DNA from 3 places in the Kocuria sp. ZOR0020 genome. Region 3 is predicted to be linked to each of the others. Evidence: riboswitches for the same ligand, from Rfam matches in the RefSeq annotation. Region 3 holds a riboswitch; each other region holds the start of a gene.
The links. A riboswitch is a leader RNA that binds a small molecule or an ion and turns the genes downstream of it on or off. The one in region 3 is predicted to bind S-adenosylmethionine.

Region 1: it holds a riboswitch for S-adenosylmethionine, as region 3 does, so the genes downstream of both, L979_RS13325 (bifunctional o-acetylhomoserine/o-acetylserine sulfhydrylase) here and L979_RS03960 (LLM class flavin-dependent oxidoreductase) in region 3, are expected to answer to the same signal.
Region 2: it holds a riboswitch for S-adenosylmethionine, as region 3 does, so the genes downstream of both, L979_RS08120 (cobalamin-independent methionine synthase II family protein) here and L979_RS03960 (LLM class flavin-dependent oxidoreductase) in region 3, are expected to answer to the same signal.

What each region holds. Positions count from the first base shown of each region.
Region 1 is NZ_JROX01000306.1:4-2,262, forward strand. Features, by position in the region: partial or broken gene L979_RS13320 (CPBP family intramembrane glutamic endopeptidase) at 1-720, shown strand, start outside; SAM riboswitch class IV at 795-909, shown strand; partial or broken gene L979_RS13325 (bifunctional o-acetylhomoserine/o-acetylserine sulfhydrylase) at 977-2,259, shown strand, end outside.
Region 2 is NZ_JROX01000128.1:2,312-13,126, forward strand. Features, by position in the region: gene L979_RS08090 (M13 family metallopeptidase) at 1-776, opposite strand, end outside; partial or broken gene L979_RS16735 (NADPH-dependent FMN reductase) at 889-1,455, opposite strand; gene L979_RS08100 (PaaI family thioesterase) at 1,578-2,180, shown strand; gene L979_RS08105 (TetR/AcrR family transcriptional regulator) at 2,252-2,905, opposite strand; partial or broken gene L979_RS15070 (flavin monoamine oxidase family protein) at 3,029-4,255, shown strand; partial or broken gene L979_RS08110 (MFS transporter) at 4,256-5,593, opposite strand; gene L979_RS08115 (cobalamin-independent methionine synthase II family protein) at 5,900-7,093, opposite strand; gene L979_RS08120 (cobalamin-independent methionine synthase II family protein) at 7,205-8,413, opposite strand; SAM riboswitch class I at 8,430-8,530, opposite strand; gene L979_RS08125 (acetyl-CoA C-acetyltransferase) at 8,689-9,915, shown strand; gene L979_RS08130 (TetR family transcriptional regulator) at 10,039-10,590, opposite strand; gene L979_RS08135 (gluconokinase) at 10,607-10,815, opposite strand, start outside.
Region 3 is NZ_JROX01000054.1:26,246-37,060, reverse strand. Features, by position in the region: gene L979_RS03975 (NAD(P)H-quinone oxidoreductase) at 1-975, opposite strand, end outside; tRNA gene L979_RS03970 (tRNA-Ser) at 1,116-1,203, shown strand; gene L979_RS03965 (acyl-CoA thioesterase) at 1,375-2,364, shown strand; gene L979_RS03960 (LLM class flavin-dependent oxidoreductase) at 2,488-3,909, opposite strand; SAM riboswitch class IV at 3,991-4,105, opposite strand; SAM riboswitch class I at 4,204-4,319, shown strand; gene L979_RS03955 (AMP-binding protein) at 4,330-6,492, shown strand; partial or broken gene L979_RS03950 (O-acetylhomoserine aminocarboxypropyltransferase/cysteine synthase family protein) at 6,533-7,888, shown strand; gene L979_RS03945 (CoA-binding protein) at 7,888-8,391, shown strand; gene L979_RS03940 (5'-nucleotidase C-terminal domain-containing protein) at 8,660-10,815, shown strand, end outside.

The DNA of each region.
Region 1 (2,259 bases), on a different contig from region 3:
CTGTGGTTGCAGATCCTGGTGGTGCTGGGTGTTTCCGTGGGTGCCAGTGCCCTGTGGTCGGTGCTCAGCCTGGCGGAAGCTGCCACCACCACTGGGATTGCCGACTCCCAGGCCACCATGAACCGGGTCATGAGTGCCTCCCCGGTTTTTGATGTGCTGCGCCAGGTGCTCACCATCGTCTTGGCTTTTGTTCCGGTGGTGTTGGCGCTGTACTTCCTGGCAGGTTCTGCCGGTCAGCTCAGGACCGTGGTCCGCCGGATAGGCCTGGACTTCAAAGCACCACTGCCTGACCTGGCACTGGGTGCACTGCTGTTCCTGGTGATGGGTCTGGGCACCTTGGGGCTCTACCAAGCCGGCAGGGCGCTGGGCATCACGGCGGAACTGACCACCAATGCCGGGGGAACCGAGTGGTGGAACATCCTGCTGTTGGTGGCCCAGGCTCTGCGGCACTCCCTGGTGGAGGAAGTCATTGTGGTGGCCTTCCTGGCCGACCGTCTGCTGCGGGTGGGCTGGAGCTGGCCGATGGTGCTGATCGGTACGGCGCTGCTGCGCGGCAGCTACCACCTCTACCAAGGCTTAGGCCCGGCGTTGGGCAACGTGGTCATGGGGCTGGTGTTCCTGTGGATCTACCGGCGCACGGGACGGATCATGCCGCTGGTGATTGCCCACTTCCTGCTGGATGCCGTGGGGTTCTTGGCAGGAGCCTGGTTCTTCGGCTGAGATCCGGGGTCACACCGGGGGCGTCGTCGTGATCCGGGTTGCAGATCACTCCGCCCACACCGGAGAATGAAGGCGGTCACGAGAGCCAGCGTCAAGCCCCAGCTTGCTGGCCGGCAACCCTCCAACCGCGGTGGGGTGCCCTGGGTGAGGACCGGGCCGGATACAAACGTGTTCCGGCAAGCGCGGGTCGCGGACCCGGGGTGGCACTGGGACCGTGCCGGGCCCGGCTCACGACCCCTGAGACCAGGAGCCACCGATGAGCGACTCTCCCACCCCGGCCAACCCCGCAGGCTGGAACTTCGAAACCCGTCAGATCCACGCCGGACAGGCCCCGGATCCCGGATCCGGCGCGCGGGCGCTGCCCATCCAGCAGACCACGTCCTTTGTGTTTCCCGACTCCGCCACCGCCGCCGGCCGTTTTGCGCTGCAGGAACTCGGCCCCATTTACACGCGCTTGACCAACCCCACCGTGGAAGTGGTGGAGAACCGTGTGGCCTCCCTGGAGGGCGGTGTTGCTGCGGTCATGGTTGCTTCCGGGCAGGCGGCCACCTCGTATGCGATCTTGAACATCGCCGGTAGCGGTGACCACGTTGTGGCCAGTGCCTCTCTTTACGGCGGAACCTTCAACCTGTTCAAGTACACCTTGGCCAAACTGGGCATTGAGGTCACCTTTGTGACCGAACCGGCGGACCCGCAAGCGTGGGCCGCAGCCGTGCAGCCCAACACCAAGGCGTTCTTTGCAGAAACCATCCCCAACCCGCGTGGAGATGTCCTGGACATCCAGGCCGTGGCGGAGGCCGCTCATGCTGCCGAGGTGCCGCTGATCGTGGACAACACGGTGGCCACCCCGTACCTGCTGCGCCCCATCGAATGGGGTGCGGATGTGGTGGTGCATTCGGCCACCAAGTTCCTGGGTGGGCACGGGACGTCCATCGGCGGGTTCGTGGTGGACTCCGGGAACTTCGACTACACCCGGTACCCGGACCGGTTCCCCGAGTTCGTCACCCCGGATCCGTCCTACAACAACATTGTGTTCGGAGAGGTTTTCGGTGCCGATGGCCCATTCGGAGCCAACGTGTCCTACGCCTTCAAGGTCCGCACCCAACTGTTGCGTGACCTAGGTGCCTCCATTGCACCCTTCAACGCCTTCCTGATCGAACAGGGCATTGAAACGCTGTCCCTGCGCATGGACCGCCACGTCTCCAATGCCGCAGCGGTGGCACAGTGGCTGCAGGGGCGCGACGACGTCGTGTCCGTCACCTACGCCGGACTGGAATCCTCCCCGTGGTTCACCACCGCGCAGAAGTACCTGCCCCAGGGGGCCGGGTCCATTGTGGGATTCGAGCTCACAGGAGGGGCTGCCGCCGGTCAGGCCTTTGCCGATGCGTTGGTGTTGCACTCCAACGTGGCGAACATCGGGGACGTCCGCTCCTTGGTGATCCACCCGGCCTCCACCACCCACGCCCAGCTCAGCGCACAGGAGCAGGCCGATGCCGGGGTGCAGCCGGGCTTTGTCCGCCTCTCCGTGGGGCTCGAGCA
Region 2 (10,815 bases), on a different contig from region 3:
GCCGATTCCGGAACCCCCAGACCCTCGACGACGACGCCCGACCAATCGAATGTTCCCGCCGACTCCGTCAGCTCGGACCAGCTGAACGGGTTGTACATCTTGGTCAGGTCCCGGACCTCCACCTTGTCCCAGTGATGGGTGGCAATGGCGGTTTCCAGTTCGAAGGCCCGCTGGGCCTGATCCCCGGCGTCGTTGAATCCGGCGTGGGCGAACATCCTCTGGATGTGCCCCAGGTACTGCTCCCGGATCTGGGCGTGGGCTTCCTCTCGGTAGTACTCCTCATCCGGTAGACCCAGCCCGGCCTGGCCCACGAACACCAGGTTGCGGGTGGGGTCCCCGGGGTCGGCATCCTTGTCCACACCCAGAACGGAGCCGATGCCGCGAGCCAGCAGCGTGCCGAACAGCTTCTGCAATCCCGCGACGTCGGTCACCGCGTCCACGGCATCCAAGTCAGGCTGCAAGGGGGCAGCACCCAAGGACTCGATGTGTTCCTGATCCATGAAAGAGGCGTACAGATCAGCCACCTTGGACTCCACCGAGCCCGGTTCCCCGGCTTCAACGCCGGTGATGATGCCGCGCACGGCTTCCTCGGCACGGTCGCGCAACACCATGAACGCGCCGGTCAGAGGCTTGTCATCAGGGATATCCACCGAATCCAGCCACGGGCCGTTGACGTGGCGGAACAGATCGTCCTGCGCCCGGACCGAGGTGTCAAAGGTGGAGGGGGTGAGCACCGTCAGGGCGCCGTCGTCGTGGGTCTGATCATGGTGGGTCATGCGGCCAGACTAAACGGGAGGGTGTGGCGGCACCCAAGGTCATCGCCCACCGCGTAAACACGCGACCCCCGGTCTCCGCTGTGGGAGCCGGGGGTCGGCGGGGGTGAGAGGCTCAGGCCTGGTAGCGCTTGATGGAGGCCTCAACCTCTTCAATCAGGGAGTTCAGCACGCCGTTGATGTGGTCATTGGGCACCAGCTGGCCGTCCTCCATGTTGTTGGCCAGGTTGACCTCCACGGCGGAGCGGACCACGTGCTGGTGGAAGTTGGCCAGGATCTGGCGCCAGTGCTCCACGGCGCGCACGCCACCGCTGAACCCGTAGCCCACCAGGCCGGTGGACTTTGCTGCCCACTCCGGGCCCAAGGTGTCCACGGCCTCCTCGAAAGAACCCGGGATCGAGTGGTTGTACTCGGGGGTCACAAAAATGTAGCCGTCGCAGGAATCGATGGTCTGGGACCAGCGGGTGACCTCGGCGTCCTAGTACTCCTTGCCGGCCGCCATGGGAACGGTGGAGGCGGCCATGCGGGGAAGCTCAAAGGTCTTGAGGTCGATTAGCTCGAACTCGGCACCTCCCTTGGCCTCGGCAGTTTCCTTGACCCAGTTGGCCACCTGTTCGCCGTTGCGGCCGGCGCGGACGGATCCCAGGATGATCCCGATCTTCATGCTGACTCCCTGGTTCATGCAGGGTGGATGCACGTCCCTTACTTAGGTGACGTGACACGTTTTTGTCAGCCTAGCGTTTCTTCAGGCCGGTGGCGGATGATGTGAGTCACGCACAGCAACATCACCACTCAGGGGAGACCATGACGCATCAGGACCCGTCCGGCCAGCACATTCACGAAGACCCCACCGCCGCTGACTCCGACCGTTGGCTGCGGGAGGACCCGGCTCCGGCTGATTACCGCGCGCCCCGGCTGGCCGGAGCCATGCCCTCCGACGACGCCGCCGCAGCAGCACCCGCTTCCGCTTCTGATGGCGCTGGGCTGGAGAAGATCCGTGCCCTGGCTTCCGCAAAGGACCCCGTCCCGGTGCTCAACAGCCATCCCGGTCAGCTGGATGAACGGCTGGGGGTCACCTATCTGGAGGCATCCAAGGACCGAGTGGTGGCGCGCATGCCGGTGGAGGGCAACCGGCAACCCATGGGGCTGCTGCACGGTGGTTCCACCATTGCCCTGTGCGAGTCGGTGGCCTCCATTGGCGCCTTCCTGCACGGCGCCGAGTTGGGCAAGGCGGCCGTGGGGGTGGACGTGAACGCCACGCACCACAAGTCGGCCGCATCAGGTTTTGTGACCGCAACGGCCACCCCCATCAGGATGGGAAAGACGGCCACGAGTCACGAGGTCGTCGTCGTCGATGATGCCGGTGAGCGCGTCTGCACGGCCCGCATCACCTGCTTCCTGAAGTGACCCCTCTGCCGAGACCGAGGTTTCTGCCCGATGCGTGCCGGTGAACCGGGCGGAAACCTCGGTCTCGGCGGTCAGAGGAGGGTGCGGAATCCTGTCAGCAGGGCTTCCAGGGCGAGTTCGAAAGCCTGGTCCGCACCTTCGGCCGGGTCAGCGGTCCGGACAGCGACGACGCCCGTGAAGGTGGGTGCCAACTCCGCCAACTTGCCGGGGTTGAACAATCCGCCGGGGGCCGTGGCGTCGTAGGCGGAGCCGAACAGCAGAGACTCCACGGCCACGATCATGTTGACCACCTGGCCCGGTGGGAATCCCGCAGTGACCAGAGCGGCTGCCACGGATTCATACATGCACAAGGTGTGCGGGGCATCGGCCACCGGCAACACCGCCATCACCGGGATCAGCTCCACATTGCGGGCGTAGACCTCTCGGTAGGACCGGGCCCACAGCGTGAGCGCCTGATCCCAAGGCAGCGTGCCAAAGCCGCTGCAATCAATCTCCGCATTCAACGCATCCTGGACGCCCAGCAGCACGTGGTGTTTGGACGGGGTGTGGTTGTAGAGCGCGGAGACGGAGACCCCCAGGTCAGAGGCCAACGCGGACATGGTCAGTGCCTTGACCCCGCGGGTGTGGATGATCTTGGTGGCGGCCGAGGTGATGCGCTTGGGGCTCAGAACAGCGGAGGTGGGGCGGCCGCGTCGTCGTGCTGTTGCTGCCGGTTCCTGCTTCACGCGGTTGCTCCAGGTGGCTGTGGTGGTGGGTTGCTTGTGGGTAAAAAGTACCCGGCCGGGGGTTGACGCAATTGTCCTCCTACGCCTTAATGAATCACATTCATTTTAAGTGAAGGAGGCCACATGTCAGATCAGAGGACCCTGGGCAGCGTTGAGGCGATCGAGCGTGACGTGGTGGTGGTGGGTGCGGGACCGGCAGGGCTCATGGCCGCTCGCACCCTCCAGGCTGCAGGCAAGTCCGTGGCCGTTCTGGAGGCTCGTGACCGTGTGGGCGGCCGAACCTGGTCCCGGGTGATTGACGGCGCCTTCCTGGAAATCGGAGGCCAGTGGGTCTCTCCGGATCAGACCGAACTATTGGGGTTGATCCATGACCTGGGGCTGGAAACATTTGCCCGGCACCGTGACGGGGATTCGGTCTACATTGCCCCGGACGGCTCCAAACACACCTACACCGGGCCCACCTTCCCCGCCGGTGAACAGACCATTGCGGAGATGGAACGGCTGATCGGGATCCTGGATGACCTGGCCGCGGAACTGGGAGCCACTGAGCCCTGGGCACATCCCAAAGCCCGCGAGCTGGACACCGTTTCTTTCCACCACTGGCTGCGTGAGCTCTCCGAGGACGAGGCGGCGTGCAACAACATCGGCATCTATGTGGCCGGGGGCATGCTGACCAAGCCCTCCCATTCCTTCTCCACCCTGCAGGCCGTGCTTATGGCAGCCTCCGCAGGGTCCTTCTCCAACCTGGTGGACGAGGACTTCATCCTGGACCGCCGTGTGGTGGGTGGCATGCAGTCCGTCTCGGAAAAGATGGCCGAGCAGCTGGGGGAGGACGCCGTCTTCCTGGACACTCCCGTGCGCACCATCCAGTGGGGTGGTCCTGAGGACACGTACGCCGAGTACGTTCCCGGCGCGGGGGTCACCGTGTGGTCGGAGACGGTCACCGTGAAGGCCCAGCAGGTGATTGTGGCGGTTCCGCCGAACCTGTACTCCCGCATCTCCTTTGAACCCCCGCTGCCGCGCCTGCAGCACCAGATGCACCAGCACCAATCGCTGGGCATCGTGATCAAGGTCCATGCGGTTTACCCAACCCCGTTCTGGCGTGACAAGGGTCTGTGCGGAACTGGATTCGGAGCCGCCGAGGTGTCCCAGGAGGTGTATGACAACACCAACCACGGGGACACCCGCGGCACACTGGTGGGCTTTGTCTCTGATGAGAAGGCAGATGAGGTCTTCAAACTGCCTGCCGAGCAGCGCAAGCAGCGCATCCTGGAAAGCCTCTCCCACTATTTGGGGGAGGAGGCACTGACCCCGGAGGTCTACTACGAATCCGACTTCGGCTCGGAGGACCTCTTCCACGTGGAGGTCACGGCCCTGGTCCGACTTGCGCACCATGGAAACGGCGATCAGGGAGACCAAGCTGATGGCGGCCATGTAGATGCCGATCATCCACCCCTGGCCCGTCTGGTTCAGGATCAGCTGCGCAATCATGGGGGCAAAGGCGCCACCGATGATCGCCCCGAACGCGTAGCCGATGGACACTCCGGAGTAACGCACGCGGGCCGGGAACATCTCCGCGTACATGGCCGACTACGGTCCGTAGGAGGGGCCCAGGCCGATGGTCAGCAGGAAGATCGCGGCGGCGAACAGCGGCAGGGAGGCCGTGTCCAGCAGGAACCACATGGGGATGGACCACAGGATCAGGATGACGTAGCCGATCTGGAAGGTCAGGCGGCGTCCGATGCGGTCGGAGATGTAACCACCGAACATGGTGAAGATCAGCCAGCCCACACCGCCCACCAGGGAGGCGATCAAGGTGTCCGTGCGTTCCATGCCCAATGTCCTGGTGCCGTAGGAGGCGAAGAAGGCGATCACCATGTAGCCCAGGGCGTTGTTGCCGGCAAAGATGAATGCGGCCAGGCTGACCTCGCGCTTGTGGTTCTTCACAAGCTGCCCCAGGGGAGCGGAGGATTCGGCCTTGCGCAGCTGCATCTCCTTGACACGGGGGATTCATCCACGGTCATACGGATCAGATAGCCCACCACAATCAGCACCACGGAGGACAGGAACGGAACGCGCCAACCCCAGGCCTCAAACTGTTCGGGGGTGAGCATGGAGGTCATCAGGAACATGAAACCGGTGGCCAGCAGCATGCCCAGGGGCACGCCCACCTGGGGGTAGGCGCCGAACGAGCCGCGCTTGTGCCGCGGTGCGTGTTCCACGGCCATCAGCGCGGCACCGCCCCATTCGCCACCCGCGGAGAAGCCCCGCAGGATGCGCAGAAACATCAAAAGGATGGGCGCCCACAAGCCGATGGTGGCGTAGGTGGGCAGCAGGCTGATCAATGTGGTGGCGCCACCCATGCCCACCAGGGTGATCACCAGAACCACCTTGCGTCCGAACTTGTCACCCACGTGCCCAGCCACAATGGCGCCCAGCGGGCGGAACAGGAAGCTGATGCCCAGAGATGCCCAGAGATGCCCATGAGGCCACCTGGGCCATGGCTGCGTTTTCCTCGCCCAGCGGGTTGAAGAAGTGGGTGGCCAGGATGAAACCTGCAGCCTGCGCGTAAATGTAGAAGTCGTACCACTCGATGGTGGTACCCACCAGTGTGCCCGCAAGGACCCTCTTCTCCTCGCGAGTCATCTCATGGCCGTGTGTGGAGCCAGAGCTCGCCGTAGTGCTCATGGATCTCTTCCGTGAGGTGGGGGCGAGGCCGCCCCGATTTACTTACCGATTGATCGGTAATTAACGGCATACTAAGCGGCGCTGTGATGGCTGTACCAGTATTCGGCACATCAGATACGATTTTCTTTGGTGGACGCGGAGGGGCGCTCCACGCCGTCGTCGTGACCTCACTAAAGCGCCGAGTAGGCCTTTTGATCGCTCCTCAGCGCTCAGGGGCGATCAAAAGGCCTACTCGGCGGGTGTGGCGGGTGTGGCGGGTGTGGCCCGGTCGGCTGGGGCCCGAGTGGTGGGGAGGGGACCGGGGGATCAGAACAACCGCCAGGTTGCGATCCGCGCCCCCTCCACCAAGGTTTCCAACTTGGCGGCAGCAATCTGCGGGTGAACCCGGCCGCCCAGCCCGCAGTCGGTGGAGGCGATCACGCGCTCCGGGCCCACAGCAGAAGCAAAGCGCTCGATCCGGTCGGCCACGAGCTCCGGGTGCTCTACCACGTTGGTGGCGTGGGAGACCACACCGGGGATGATGACCTTGTCAGCGGGCAGTTCCAGGTCCTTCCAGATTTTCCACTCGTGTTCGTGGCGCACGTTGGCGGCTTCGAACGAGTAGGCCCCGGCGTTGATCTCCAGCATGAGTTCGGCGATGTGACGGAACTCGATGTCCGTGGTGTGCGGACCGTGCCAGGAGCCCCAGCACAGGTGGAACCGCACCTGCTCGGCAGGGATCCCTTCCAGGGCGGTGTTGATGGCATCCACTCGCTTCCGGGTGAAGGCAAGGTAGTCCTCCACGGTGGGTTCGGGGTTGATCTGGTCCCAGTTCTCCGCAATGGAGGGGTCATCGATCTGCACGATCAGCCCCGCGTCCGTGATGGCCCTGTACTCCTCACGCATGGCTTGGGTGCAGGCGGCCAGGACGTCGTCCTCGTTGCCGTAGTGGTTGTCCTCAAGGCGCGCGCAGGATCCGGGGGAGAGCGCAGCCAGGTAGCCCTGCGTGGCCCCGGACTTGTCCATGGCGGCCTTCAGATTGGCGATGTCGCGCTGCACAGCCTCCTGGCCGACGTAGCGGATGGGCCCGTTGAACACCGGGAACGGTGCCGGTTTGCCGGTGAAGATTCCCGACGACGGGTCCTGGTACGCCTGCGCAAACTTCCCCCAGTCGCGGCGATCCCCAAAGCTGGTGAGTTTCACGTTTCCGGGTTCGGAACGGTGGACGGGCTGGTCGGCCAAGGTGCGGGTACCGGGGGCCAGCCCGTCCAGGCGGGCAAAGATGTAGTGCCACCAGGCGCCGTAGTCCACGTCTTCAGCCATGGCGTGGCCGTATTCGCCGTCGTTGACGACGTCGATCCCCACCTCCGTCTGGCGGGCCACCACCTGGTCCACTGCGGTGGCCAACAGGCGGTCGTAGTCCTGCCCGGCAACGCGGGCTTTTGCGGCGTCGATCAGGTCCCGGGTGCGGGGAAGGGAACCGGCGTGGGTGGTCAGGATGCGGTTTGTTGAGTGCTGCATGAAAGTCTCCAGGTGTGTGTCAATGCTGCCGAGTAGGCCGTTCGATCGCCGCTCAGCGCTCAGGGGCGATCAAACGGCCCACTCGGCGAAGAAGAAAGGGAGGGGGGTGGATCAGAAGAGGCGCTCGGTGGCCAGGCGGGCGCCTGCCGTGAGGGACTCCAGCTTGGCGAATGCGATCTGCGGGTGCAGGCGTCCGCCCAGACCACAGTCGGTGGAGGCCACCACGCGCTCGCGGCCCACAGCGGAGGCGAAGTTCTCAATCCGGTCCGCCACCAGCTCCGGGTGTTCCACCACGTTGGTGGAGTGGGAGACCACACCGGGGATGATCACCTTGTCATCGGGCAGATCGGCCTCAGCCCACAGCTTCCACTCGTGGGCGTGACGCACGTTGGCAGCCTCGAAGGAGTAGCCACCGGCGTTGATGGACAACAGCGGTTTGAGCAGGTGCTTGAGTTCCAGGTCCGTGGTGTGCGGGCCGTGCCAGGATCCCCAGCACAGGTGGAAGCGGATCTGGTCCTGGGGCAGCCCGCGCAGTGCGTGATTCAGGGCCTCGATCCGCAACTGGATGAACCCCAGGTAGTCCTCCACGGAGGGTTCGGGGTTGATTTGGTCCCAGGATTCGGCGATCGACGGGTCATCGATCTGCACGATCAGTCCCGCGTCCGTGATGGCCTTGTACTCCTCACGCATGGCATCGGCGCACGCGTAGACCAACTCCTCATCGGTCTTGTAGTACTCGTTGGTCACCCGCGCACAGGAGCCCGGGGACAGTGCCGCCACAAAACCCTGGGTGGCGCCGGTGTGCTCCAATGCGGACTTCAGATTGCGAATGTCCGCGGCCACCGCCTCCTGACCCGTGTAGGTCAGCGGACCGGTGATCTTGGGTTGCGTGACGGCCTTGCGCGCGGTCAGGATTCCCGACGACGGATCCTCGTATGCCTCCCTGAACCTCTCCCGGTCACGGCGGTCCGTGAAGGTGGTCAGCACAATGTTGCCCGGGGAGGAACGGTGTTTTTCCGTGGTGGCCCAGCGGTCCTCGTCGGAAGGGCTCAATCCGCCCAGACGGGAGAACGAGTAGTTCCACCACGCCCCGTAGTCCACGGAGGAGGACATGGTGTGCCCGTATTCGCCGTCGTTGACGACGTCGATCCCCAGCTGGCGCTGCTTGGCCACGATGTCCACAACACCCTGCTGCATGGTGCTCACCAACTGGTCCCAGGTGATGGACCCGTCCTGGTAGGCCTGATTGGCTTCCAACAGCTCCGGAGTACGGGGCAGGGAGCCCACGTGTGTGGTTTGGATGTGGTCAGAATTCAGCATGCGTGATTGCACGTCCTTTCCATCGGCCCTGGCGGGAGCACCTTGACTGACCAGCGGGTCACATCATGGTTGCTGCGACGTCAACGAGCCAGGTCTCTAAGTCGCTCTTGATGGGTAACGGGCTCATCCTGTCACGCAGAACACATCAGATGCCAAACTGGACGTCACATGACTGTTGGTGAGTCTCAGGCACAGCACGGGTGAGGCCACCAGCCCTGTACAGCACACCAGCCTTGTACGGCACACCAAGCACGATGACGTGCAGGAGGAGACCCATGACCCACCACCTGAACCACGGATCTGCCGCCGCCGGGGAGACCGACGGCACGGACGTTGTGATCCTGGGCGGAGCACGTACACCGCAAGGGAAGCTTTTGGGGCAGTTGGCCTCCCTGCAGGCCACTGACCTGGGGGCTCACGCCATCCAGCACGCCTTGGAGCGTTCAGGAGTGTCAGGGGCGCAGGTTGAGCACTTGATCATGGGGCACGTGGTGCAGGCCGGGTGCGGGCAGAACCCCGCCAAGCAGTCAGCGGTCAAGGCAGGTTTTCCCATGACAGTGCCGGCAGTGACCGTCAACAAGGTGTGCCTCTCCGGCTTGGTTGCGGTCACGGATGCCGCCCGCATGATCCGGGCGGGGGAGGCGCATGTGGTGGTGGCCGGCGGCCAGGAGTCCATGACCAACGCACCCCACCTTCTACCGGGGTCCCGCCAAGGAACCGCCTATGGCAACGTGACCATGATCGACGCCGTGGCCCACGACGGCCTAGTGGATGCAGCGGAGAACATTGCCATGGGTACCCTGACGGAGCGCGGCAACTCGCAACGCGGCCTGACCCGCCAGTCCCAGGACCAGGTTGCCGCTCGCTCCCACCAGCTGGCCGGGACGGCGGCGGCGGCCGGGGTGTTCGCCCAGGAGATCGCTGCCCTGCAGATTCCCCAGCGCAAGGGAGAGCCCGTGACCGTGGATGCGGACCAGGGGATCCGCCCGGATGCCACGGCAGAGTCTCTTGCCGGACTACGTCCGGCTTTTGGTGCTGATGGCACCATCACGGCCGGCAATTCTTCCCCACTGTCCGACGGCGCCTGCGCCCTGGTGCTGGCCTCCCGCAGCTGGGCGGAGGAAAAGGGTTTGTCCTGGTTGGCCGCGGTGGGTGCCTCCGGACAGGTGGCCGGCCCGGACAACTCCCTGCACTCCCAGCCGTCACAGGCCATCAAGAGCGCTGTGGACAAGGCCGGATGGGGCGTGGCCGACCTGGACTTCGTGGAGATCAACGAGGCCTTTGCCGCCGTGAGCCTGCAGTCTTTGGCTGACCTGGGTTACCCGCTGAAGCAGACCAACATTCACGGTGGCGCCATTGCACTGGGCCATCCCATTGGTGCCTCCGGGGCACGGTTGGCTCTCACTGCGGCCTTGGAACTGTCACGTCGTGGCCACGGAAAAGCAGCTGTGAGCTTGTGCGGCGGGGGTGGACAGGGCGAGGCCCTGCTGTTGTACCGCTGAGTAAACGGAATGCCGCGAATCGGGGCAGTTCCAGCGGATCGGGGAAGTGTCCAGCGGGTCCGGGCATTGAAGCGGTGCCGGTGAACAAGCCGTCAAACAAGCCAGGCCGTCCGAAAGCCTGGCTCAGGCCTTGGCCGCAGCCGCCCTCACAAGATGCTCCAGACCCCAGGTGAACTCGCGTTCAAATCGGTCAGCCACAGCGGTGGCGGAGGGCTGATTCCGGGTGTCCGCTGCCGCAAGGGCCTGGGCGGTCTGCTGCGTCAGGACCGAGCCCAGGACCCACCGCACCAAGTTCTGGGCCGCGGCAGCCGAGTCACTGACCCCCAAGCTTTCCAACTGTGCCGCCAACTCAGGGGCTGGTGGCAGGTACAGGGGTTGGTCGGCGTGGGCCACCGCCACGATCTCGGCACCGTCACGCACGGCCATCAGCCGCCGCCGGAACTCGGCCAGGACCCGGGCGGGTTCTGACGGCCAGGTGGGGGCGCCGTCGTTCGGGTTCAGGATGCGTTGAGCCACGGCAATCAACAGTTCTTGTTTGTTGGCCACGTGCCAGTAGAGCGCACCTGCCTGAACGCCCAGTTCCGTGGCCACGCGACGCATGGACAGATCTCCCAAGCCGTAGTCACCGGCCACTGTCAAAGCGGCATCCACCACCTGGTCGCGAGTCAATGGCACAGCGGAAACCTTGCCCTCACGCAGACACCAACTGGGTGTAGGCCTCCTGGTAACGCTGGGCTAGGTCCTCCCAGTGGCGGCGGTGTTTGCTCTTGGGCTTGAAGGTCTGGCTGCGCGGTGCTTCCACCGGCTCAGTGTCCGGGGAGAGCACTTCTTGGGCCATGATGGCGGTCCCGCGCAGCGTGGAACGTTTGAACGTGGCCTGGATGGTTTCCCTGCCCAGTT
Region 3 (10,815 bases):
GAGCAGGACCTTGCCCATGTGGGTGCCTGAGTCGAAATACTCGTGCGCCTGTGCCACGTCTTCCAGACTGAATCGCCGATCAATGCGGACTCTGATGTCACCACGCTCCACCAGAGGCCATACGTGCTGGTGCACCTGGGCCATGATCTGCGCCTTCTGATCCTGCGGGCGTGCGCGCAAGGTGGTCCCCATCAAGTGCAGACGGCGTCCCATGACACTGGCCAGATCAATCTCCGCGCGGCGGCCGCCTTGCAGTCCGATCACCACCAGACGCCCGTCCTTGGCCAGGGCCTTGAGGTTCGACTCCAGGTATTTGGCGCCCACCACGTCCAGGATGACATCAGCACCGCGATCGTCGGTGAGTTCCTGCACAGCGTGGGTGAAGTCCTGGAGGTCGTAGCGGATGGGCACAGCACCCAAGCTCTGGACGTACTCCGCTTTGGCCTGGCCGCTGACCGTGGACAAGACCGTCATGCCGAATCCGCGGCACATCTGGATGGCCGCAGTGCCGATGCCACCGGAACCGCCGTGAACCAGGACAGTTTGCTCAGGTTTTGCCTGGGCCTCCATGAAGATGTTGGACCACACGGTGGCCAGAACCTCCGGCAGGCCGGCCGCCTCTTCAAGATCCGTCCCCTCGGGGACGGGCACAACGTTGGTGGCTGGGGCCACCACCTCCTGCGCGTATCCGCCTGAATCCAGTAGGGCACACACCGGATCCCCGACCTTCACGTTGCTCTCCGGGTCAACGTCTGGGCCGACGTCCGTGACGATGCCGGAGACCTCCAGGCCGAAGATCTTGGAGGCACCCTCAGGAATCTTGTAATTACCAGTTCTCTGCAACACGTCAGCCCGGTTGATACCGGCAGCCGTCACCTGGATCCGGATGCCATCAGGTCGCATGGTGGGGACCGGCTGCTCCGTGACCGTCAATACCTCGGGTCCACCCGGGGTGGTGTCCACAACTGCACGCATGGGTCTCTCCTGGGGGTTGGGTGCGTCGTCGTCGGTGAGCAGGGTCACCGAACTTCACGCAAAACCGTATTGCAAGAGCGTCGGCGGACTGTGCTAACGTGTTCCCTCGTACGAAGCGGTGAGAGCCGACTGACGTACATGGAAGGTTGTCCGAGCGGCCGAAGGAGCCGGTCTTGAAAACCGGTGTGCGGTAACCCCGTACCGTAGGTTCGAATCCTACACCTTCCGCATTAGGCAAAGGCCCGGTGGTCAGCGAGAAATCGCAGGTCACCGGGCCTTTGGCGTTCCTGAACCTCCCATCCGCCACCACTGTCCCCGCCCGAGACTCCCCACGGTTCGCCCCTGACCGCGACCACCCTTCAGCAGCCCACTGAGCAACCATCCGGTAGCTTGAATCCCATGGATTCCGCAAAGACGCCGTCTTCCACCGTGCCCCGCCGCTACACCGAAACCTTGCGTTTCCTGGCTGCTCCCACCGACCTTGGACATTCCGGCACGGTTGACGCCGGCCGGGTTCTGGAGTGGGTGGACAAGGCCGCCTTTGCCGCAGCCACCGCCTGGGCGGGCGCCTACTGCGTGACGGCCTACGTGGGAAACATCCACTTCCGCTACCCGGTTCAGGTTGGCGAGATGGTGGAGGTCACCGGCACAGTTCTGCACACCGGCCGCTCATCCATGCACGTCAGCACCGTGGTCCGTTCAGGTGATCCCAAATCCGGCAAGTTCGAGGAACGCGCCCGCTGCCTGGTGATTTTTGTGGCCGTTGACGACGACGGCAAGGCCACTCCCGTGCCCACCTTCACCCCGCAGACCCTGGAGCAAGAACTGGCACAACAGTACGCACTGGATCGCATCCCCATCCGGGATGAGATCACTGACCTGTTGGCTGCCCAATCCCCTGCCGTCGAAGGTGAGGCCGAGCGTGTGATCTTACGGTTCCTGGCCTCACCCACGGACGTGAACTGGGGCGGGAAGGTCCACGGTGGAATCGTCATGGAATGGATGGACGAGGCCGCCTACCTGTGCGCCACACGCTACTGCGGCAAGGACACCGTGGCGGTGTTCTCCGGCGGCATCCGGTTCCTGCAGCCGCTGCACATCGGGGACATGGTGGAGGTGGACGCCCGCCTGGTTTACACCGGCAACAAGGGCATGCACATCTGGGTGGAGGTCCGCTCCGGGGATCCCAAGGGGCAGGAGCTGGCGGTGACCACCAATTGCATCACCGTCATGGTGGCTCGCGACGACGAAGGCACCTCCATCCCCATCCCCGCCTGGGAACCTGTCACGGATGAGGACAAGCGCCTGTGGCAGCTGGCCCGGGACATGTTGGAGATCCGCGGCCGCGCCCCGGGCAACCGCCTGCCGAACCACATGCTGGAGGATTGAGCCCCTCATCCCCACCCGCCGAGTAGGCCGTTTGATCGCCCCTGACGTAGTCAGCAGCGATCAAACGGCCTACTCGGCGGAGAAGTGGGTGACTCCTACGCGGCGGAGCGGGAGGGGAAAGAGTCAGGCCTGGGCCAGGTCCCGTGCCGGGGTGTTGGCCGTGGTGGGTGCATCCACGAACGCGCCGCGGTACTTGGCCGCCGGGTGGGTGTCCAGCACCTTGGACTGACCGGCACCGTAGAGGTTCTCCCGCAAGGTGGAGCCCTCGTACTCGGTCCGGTAGCGCCCACGCTTCTGCAGCTCAGGCACCACGTAGTCCACGAAGTCCTCGAACGAGCCCGGGGAGACGTGGTACGCCAGGTTGATGCCGTCCAGGCCGCCGTCGTCGATCCAGGTCTCCAGCTGATCCGCCACGGTCTCCGGGGAGCCCACCAGCACCGAACCCATGCCGCCGATCGCGCAGTGAGCGGCGATGTCCCGCCGGGTCCACTCGCGGGACTTGTCCTGCATGGTGAAGGGCGCCAGGAAGGACTGGATGGACTCGGTCTGGACGTACTTGAGCACCTCGTCCTCGTCGAACTGGGACAGGTCCACCCCGGACCAGCCGCCGATGATCGCCTGGGAGGACTCCAGGTTCACGTACTGCAGATAGTCGCGGTACTTGGCCTCGGCCTCGGCGTCGGTCTCATCCACGACGACGGAGAGCATGGCGTAAATCTTCAGGTCGTCCCGGTCACGGCCGGCGTCCTCCACCTTGTCCCGGAAACGATCCGTCATGTATCGGGTCAGATCCGGGCGCAGGGCGGTGATGAAGGCGGCCTCCGCGTGCTTGCCGGCAAAGGCCTGGCCGCGGGAGGAAGCGCCGGCCTGGAAAATCAGTGGAGTGCGCTGCGGGCTGGGCTCGGTCAGGGCGGCTCCGGGCACGGTGAAGTGCTTGCCGTAATGCTGGATGGGGTGGACCAGGTTGGGATCTGCGTACAGACCGCGCTCCAGGTCCTTGACCACAGCACCGTCCTCCCAGGATCCTTCCCAGAGCTTGTAGCAGACGTCCAGGAACTCATCGGCGATCTCGTAACGTAGATCGTGTTCGATCTGGTGCGGCAGCCCCTGGTTCTCGGCGGCCGATGCCAGGTAGGAGGTCACCACGTTGAAGCCCACACGCCCGCGGGTCAGGTGGTCCAGCGTGGCGTACTTACGGGCCAGCGTGTAGGGCTGCTCGTACGTCACAGCGCTGGTCACGCCGAAGCCCAAGCTCTTGGTCACTGCCGCCATGGCGGAGATCTGCATGAAGGGATCGTTGACCGGAACCTGTGCGCCGTCGGCAATGGATGGTGCCGCGGAGTTCTTGTAGACGTCATAGATCCCCACCACGTCCGCCAGGAACAGGGCATCGAACTTGCCGCGCTCCAGGGTCTTGGCCAGGTCCGTCCAGTACTCGATCGTGTTGTACTCGGTGGCCCGCGAGCGCGGGTGACGCCACAGGCCAAAGCTCTGGTGGCCCACACAGGTCATGTCGAATGCGTTGAGGGAAATCCGCTTGCTCAGGCGAGGTCTCCTAGGAGTCTGCTCAGACCCACGCCCCGTGCGCCACCTGCGGTGACCATCCTGCGGGTCCAGCGCTTGGGTACGCCGTACTTGCCACACGCGGTATTGCGTGCGGCCCGATCCTCACCTGGGGCACCCCGCTACGGGAGAGGGTTGCCGTCCGGCCAGCCAGGGCTACGCGCCGGAACTCATGATCGTTCTGGTTCAACAGCATAACGACGACGCAGGTGCCGCGCGAACTCGGCGCTGAACTGATTTGCTCCGGTCCCCGGACTCAGAGTTCAATGACTGTGGTTCCCATCCAGAGCGGCTCAAGAGACCTGGCTCGTCGACGCCGCAGCAACCCTGCAGCCAGCACCGTCACAACCCGCGGTGCCTGCACTCGGTGCTAATGCCAGGACCGATGGAGTGTGATTGCTGATGTCTTCGAGCTTGCCCGCCGCCACCAACCAGAGCGAACAGTCGTTCTCCGATCCGGCGAACCCCACGCCCAATCCGGCGTTGATCTCTGATGATGCCCGGATTGACTTCTGGGCCGCCCAGGCATCCCGCCTGGACTGGGCAGAACCGTGGCACACCACCCACCGCTTCGAGAAACCACAGGTGATCGGTGAGGACCAGGACGGCAACCCCACCTACTCGGTCCCTGAAATCGCCTGGTTTGAAGGCGGCAAGCTCAACGTGGCCCACAACTGCGTGGATCGTCATGTGGAGGCCGGCCGCGGGGACCACGTGGCCCTGTACTTTGAGGGCGAGCCCGGCGACAGGTTGGTCTACACCTACGCTGACCTGCAACGGGAGGTGGCCCGCGCCTCTCACGCCTTGACCGATTTGGGTGTGGTCAAGGGCGACCGCGTGGTAATCTACCTGCCCGTGATCCCGGAGACCGTGATCATGACGTTGGCCTGCGCGCGCATCGGCGCCATCCACTCACTGGTCTTCGGCGGGTTCTCCGCGGAAGCCTTGAAGTTCCGCGTGGAGGACACCGGCGCCAAGGTCCTGGTCACCACCGACGGCCAGAACCGCCGAGGCAAGGTGGTCCCCGTCAAGGTCAACGCCGATGAGGCATACAGCGGGGACAACCAGATCGAGCACGTCGTCGTTGTTCGGCGAACCTGCCGGCCCGGCAACAAGCAACTGGCAGCGGGGACCCGCGGCGCCCGCTCCAACGACGAACTCGAGGTCCCCTGGACCCCCGGGCGGGACGTGTGGTGGCACGACCTCATCAAGGACGCCCCCACCGTCCACACCCCGGAATTCTTTGACGCCGAAACCCCGCTGTTCATCATTTACACCTCCGGAACCACCGGCCGCCCCAATGGCCTGGTGCACACCATGGGCGGATACCTGGTGCAGACCGCCTACACGCACGCCCTGCTCTTCGACCTCCTCCCGGACACGCTCGACGACGACGGCGCCCTGCGCCCCGATGAACTCTCCACGGTCAACGACCCAGCCAAGGTGGATTCCACCGTCCACTGGTGCACGGCTGACCTGGCCTGGGTCACCGCGCACACCTACGAGATCTACGGGCCGCTGGTCAACGGGGTCTCCGAGGTGATTTACGAGGGCACCCCCAACACCCCGCATCCGGGCCGTCATTTTGAGGTGATCGAGCGCTACGGGGTGACCAACTACTACACGGCTCCCACGCTGATCCGCTCCCTGATGGGGGCTTTCCCGCACGGGATCCCGCAGATCTACAACTTCTCCTCCGTCCGGCTGCTGGGCTCCGTGGGTGAGTCCATCAACCCGGAGGCGTGGCGGTGGCTGAGGTCCCAGATCGGGCGAGACCAGGTGCCGTTCGTGGACACCTGGTGGCAGTCGGAGACGGGGTCCTGCGTGGCCTCCCCGCGCCCGCACTATCCGCAATTCGCCCCGCCGGGCACCTTTGCGGCGGGTACCCCGGGCACCTCCCCCAAGCCGGGGTGTGCCACACGTGCCATTCCGGGGGTCCCCGTGCGGGTGCTGGATGAATCCGGTGAGCCGGTGGAAACGGGCCACCAGGGGTTGGCCGTGGTGGACAAGATCGGCCCGTCCATGGCCCGCACCGTGTGGGGAGATCCGCAGCGCTACCTGAGCTCCTACTGGCAGCAGTACGGCGAGCGCGGATGGTTCCTGGCAGGCGACGGCGCCCGACTGGATGACGACGACGATCTCTACATCCTGGGACGCGTGGATGACGTCATCAACGTCTCCGGGCACCGGCTGTCCACCATCGAGATCGAATCGGCGCTGGTCACCCACCCGTTGGTGGTGGAGGCCGGAACCACCCCCGTTGAGGATCCGTTGACCGGGCACGCCGTCCTGGCCTGTGTGGTGTTGACGCCCGCCGGTGCCGAGGTGTCCGCGACCCAACTGCACGATGAGCTGTGCGCCCACGTGACCCGGGAAATCGGACCGATCGCCAAACCGCGCGAGGTCATTGCGGTCCCCGATCTGCCCAAGACCCGCTCCGGCAAGATCACCCGGCGCTTGTTGGCCCAGCTCTACCACAACCAGCCCCTGGGTGATCGCTCCTCACTGCAGAACGAAGAAGCCCTGGATGCCATTGCGGACGTCATGTCTGCTCGGCGATCCTGAACATCAGAGAATCAACCAACCCATCCCACAGGAGGAATGCATGGCTGAGCACCAGTTCGGGTTTCGCACACGCGCCCTGCACGCCGGTGGAACCCCGGATGCCGAACACGGCGCCCGGGCGGTCCCGATCTACCAGACCAGTTCATTCGTGTTCAAGGACGCCGACGACGCCGCCAACCTGTTTGCTCTGTAGAAGTACGGCAACATCTACTCCCGGATCGGCAACCCCACCGTGGCGGCGTTCGAGGAACGGATTGCATCCCTGGAGGGCGGCATCGGCGCCGTCGCCACCTCCTCCGGCATGGCGGCCGAGTTCATCACGTTCGCCGCGCTGTGCGGGTACGGGGACCATGTGGTGGCCTCCTCCCAGCTCTACGGTGGAACGGTCACCCAGCTGGATGTGACCCTGCGGCGCTTTGGGGTGGAAACCACCTTTGTGCGCGGTACTGATCCGGCCGACTACCGCGCGGCCATCACACCGACCACCAAGGCGATTTACACCGAGTTGGTGGCCAACCCCTCCGGTGAGATCGCCGATCTGGAAGGCCTGGCGGCGGTGGCCCATGAGGCCGGGATCCCGCTGGTGGTGGATGCCACGCTGAACACCCCGTACCTGTCCCGGCCGCTGGAGCACGGCGCGGACATCGTGATCCACTCCGCCACCAAGTTCCTGGGCGGGCACGGCACCACCCTGGGTGGTGTGGTGGTGGAATCCGGGCGGTTCAACTGGGGCAACGGGAACTTCCCGCCCATGACCGAGCCCGTCCCCTCCTACAACGGTGTGAGCTGGTGGGGGAACTTTGGCGAATACGGGTTCCTGACCAAACTGCGTTCCGAGCAGCTGCGTGACATCGGACCGGCCCTGGCCCCGCAGTCCGCGTGGAACCTGCTGCAGGGCGTGGAGACCCTGCCGCAGCGCATGGACGCCCACGTGGCCAACGCCCGCTCGGTGGTCGAATGGCTCAACACGGATCCCCGCATCTCCTACGTGAACTACGCCGGTCTGCCGGACCACCCGCATCACGAGCGCGCCGCCAAGTACCTGCCGCAGGGTGTGGGCTCGGTCTTCGCCTTCGGTGTGGCAGCCACGGACGCCTTGAGCGCACGCGAGGTGGGTTCGCGGTTCATCGGCAGCCTGCAACTGGCCTCCCACCTGGCCAACATCGGGGATGCCCGGACCCTGGTGCTGCACCCGGCCTCCACCACCCACCAGCAGTTGACCGCGGAGCAGCTGGCCTCCGGTGGCGTGGGTGAGGACTTGATCCGCATTTCCGTGGGCCTTGAAGATCCCGAGGACATCTTGTGGGATCTGGACCAGGCCTTGACAGCCGCCACCGGGCTCACCGGGGACGGCACCGCATCGTCCACCACCCCTGCCCAGAACGGAGGCAAGTGATGAGCAGCGAACGCACTTGGGTGGGGCCATCTGCCCCCGAACGGTTGAACATCCTGCACGGATCACAGTCCGTGGCGATCGTGGGCATGTCAGACAAGCCCGCCCGCGCCTCCTACTTTGTCTCCACCTACCTCCTGTCCTCCTCCCCCTACAGGGTCTACTTCGTCAACCCGATCCTGGCCGCCAAGGGAGTGGACGTCCTGGGACAACCGGTTTACGCCTCACTGGCGGATCTGCCGGAGGTCCCGGATGTGGTGGATGTGTTCCGCAAGCACGACGACCTCCCGGAAGTCGCCCGTGAAGCCGTGGAGATCGGAGCCAAGACCCTCTGGCTGCAGCTGGGTTCCTGGAACGAGGAAGCCGCTGCCATTGCCGAGGACGCCGGGCTCAACGTGGTCATGGACCGGTGCGTGAAGATCGAACATGCCCGCTTCCACGGCGGCCTGCACCTGGCCGGCTTCAACACCGGGGTGATCTCCTCCAAGCGACAGGTCCTGGCCTGAGCAAACGCATGAGCTGGCCGACCGGCATCACCGGTGCCGTCGTCGTCGTCGTGTGAATTGGGAACGGAAAAGTGCCGCGAACGTTGGGTTCGCGGCACTTTTCCATTCCCAAGTTCTTGAGGGGTATCCGGAAAACCTCTGGTCACCTGGGGTTCACTCGGTCATGATGTGATGTGGCCAACTAACCGGTAACTTGCCCGCTGCCTCCACACCGGGGCATGTGTGACCGGTGACCACGTAGCTCACCACTGACCGAAGGACCTCTCCCATGTCCCGTCGCACCACACCGTCGTTCATCGCTGCCCTGGCGGCCGGAATCCTGACCACCACCTCTTTTGTGGTCCCGGCCTACGCAGATGAGACACCGTCCAACGCCATTGACCTGCTGTACTTCAACGACTACCACGGTCGCTTGGACTCCCGACCGGTCCAGTTCGCCGGTGCCATTGAGTCCGAGCGCACGGAGAGCTCCTTGTTGATCTCCGGTGGCGACAACATCGGCGCCTCCGAGTACACCTCCGCCTCCCAGCAGGACAACCCCACCCTGGACATGCTCAATGCCCTGGACCTGGATGTCTCTGCCGTGGGCAACCACGAGTTCGACCAGGGCCGCGATGACCTCACCGGCCGTGTGACGGACCGCGCGGATTTCCCGTACCTGGCAGCCAACGTGCGCGTGGGCGATGCCAACGGCCCCTTGCTCATGGAAGGCGAGGGCCATGACGGCAGCGGCGCTTACGACCTGTTCGAGCGCGACGGAGTGACCATTGCCGTGATCGGGGCCGTCACGCAGGCCACGCCGGAGAAGGTGGCGCCCTCCGCCGTCGCCGGTCTGGTGTTCACCGACCCCGTGGCAGAGGTCAACGCCGTGGCCGATCAGCTGGAGGCGGACGGCACCGCTGATGTGATTGTGGCCGCCTATCACGACGGCTCCGCCACGGAGGCCCAGGCCGCCACCGACCGGTTCTGGACGGAGACCTCCCCCAACGTGGATGTGATCTTTGGCGGGGACTCCCACGCGGAGTACAACCTGACCCAGGACGTCGACGGCGACGGCACCCCCGACCGTGCGTACATGCAGACCGGTTCCTACGGGGCGAACGTGGGCAAGGTGTCCTTCACCTACGATTCCACCACCGACTCGATCGACCTGACCAGCACCCTGACACCCACCTCCCAGATTGTGGCCGGACGCAGCGAGGACGAGCTGGTGGCCGCCTACCCACGGGTGGCCCAGGTCAACACCATTGTTGACTCCGCCGTGGCGGTGGCCAATGAGATCGGTTCCACCCCCGCCGGTGAGATCTCCGCGGACATCACCACCGCTTTCGGCGCCAATTCCTCCGGAGCCGTGGTGCGCGATGACCGCCAGAACGAATCCGCCCTGGGCAATCTGATCGGCCAGGCCTTCCGCAACGAGCTGGCCGACTCCCACGGAGTGGACATCGGCCTGATCAACCCGGGTGGCATCCGCAATGAGTTCTACTATGCGGACAACCCGGCCGAGAGCATCGACGGCGACCGCGACGGCGTGGTCACCGAGGCCGAGATCAACAACGTGTTGCCGTTTGCCAACAACATGAACACCATCGATCTCACGGGCGCCCAGTTCAAACAGGTCCTGGAACAGCAGTGGCAGCCGGCCGGAGCATCGCGGGCGTTCCTGCACCTGGGGCTCTCGGAGAACGTGCAGTACACCTTTGACGAATCCCGTCCCGCCGGTGATCGCATCACCTCCATCATGGTGGATGGCGCGCCCATTGATCCGGCCGCCACCTACACCGTGGCTTCCGTGTCCTTCCTGCTGGATGGTGGCGATGGCTTCACCGCCTTCACGGAAGGCACCAACTTCACGGACACCGGCCGGATCGACCGTGAGGTGTTCTCCGACTACCTGGGTGAGGCTTCTGCCTCGGCTCCGGTGGCTCCGCAGTTCGACCGCCGTGCGGTGAACCTCTCCAACGTTCAGACCCAGGGCAACACGGTGAGTTTTGACCTCAAGGAGCTCAACATGACCTCCTTGGGTGCACCGGCCAACAGCCAAGTGCAGATCCGCAAGGGTGGTGCCAACGGTGAGGTGATTGCTGAGACACCGGTCAGCGGTGAGGCCACCCGCGGTGCGGATGGCCTGATCGGCGGCACCGCTTCCGTGTCCTTTGACCGCACCCGCCTGGGTGGCGAACAGGCCTATCTGACGGTTGAACCGGCAGGCACGGCCATGCTACTGACCGACTCCGTCCTGGGTCAGGCCACTCCCGTGGACCCCGAATCGGAGACCGTGACCTTCACCGATGTGTCTGAAGGCATGCAGCACTACGAGCACATCATGTGGATGGCCCAGAACGGAATCTCCCGCGGGTGGGTCAACCAGGACACCGGGACCGCCGAGTTCCGCCCGCTGCAGCCCGTCAACCGGGATGCCAT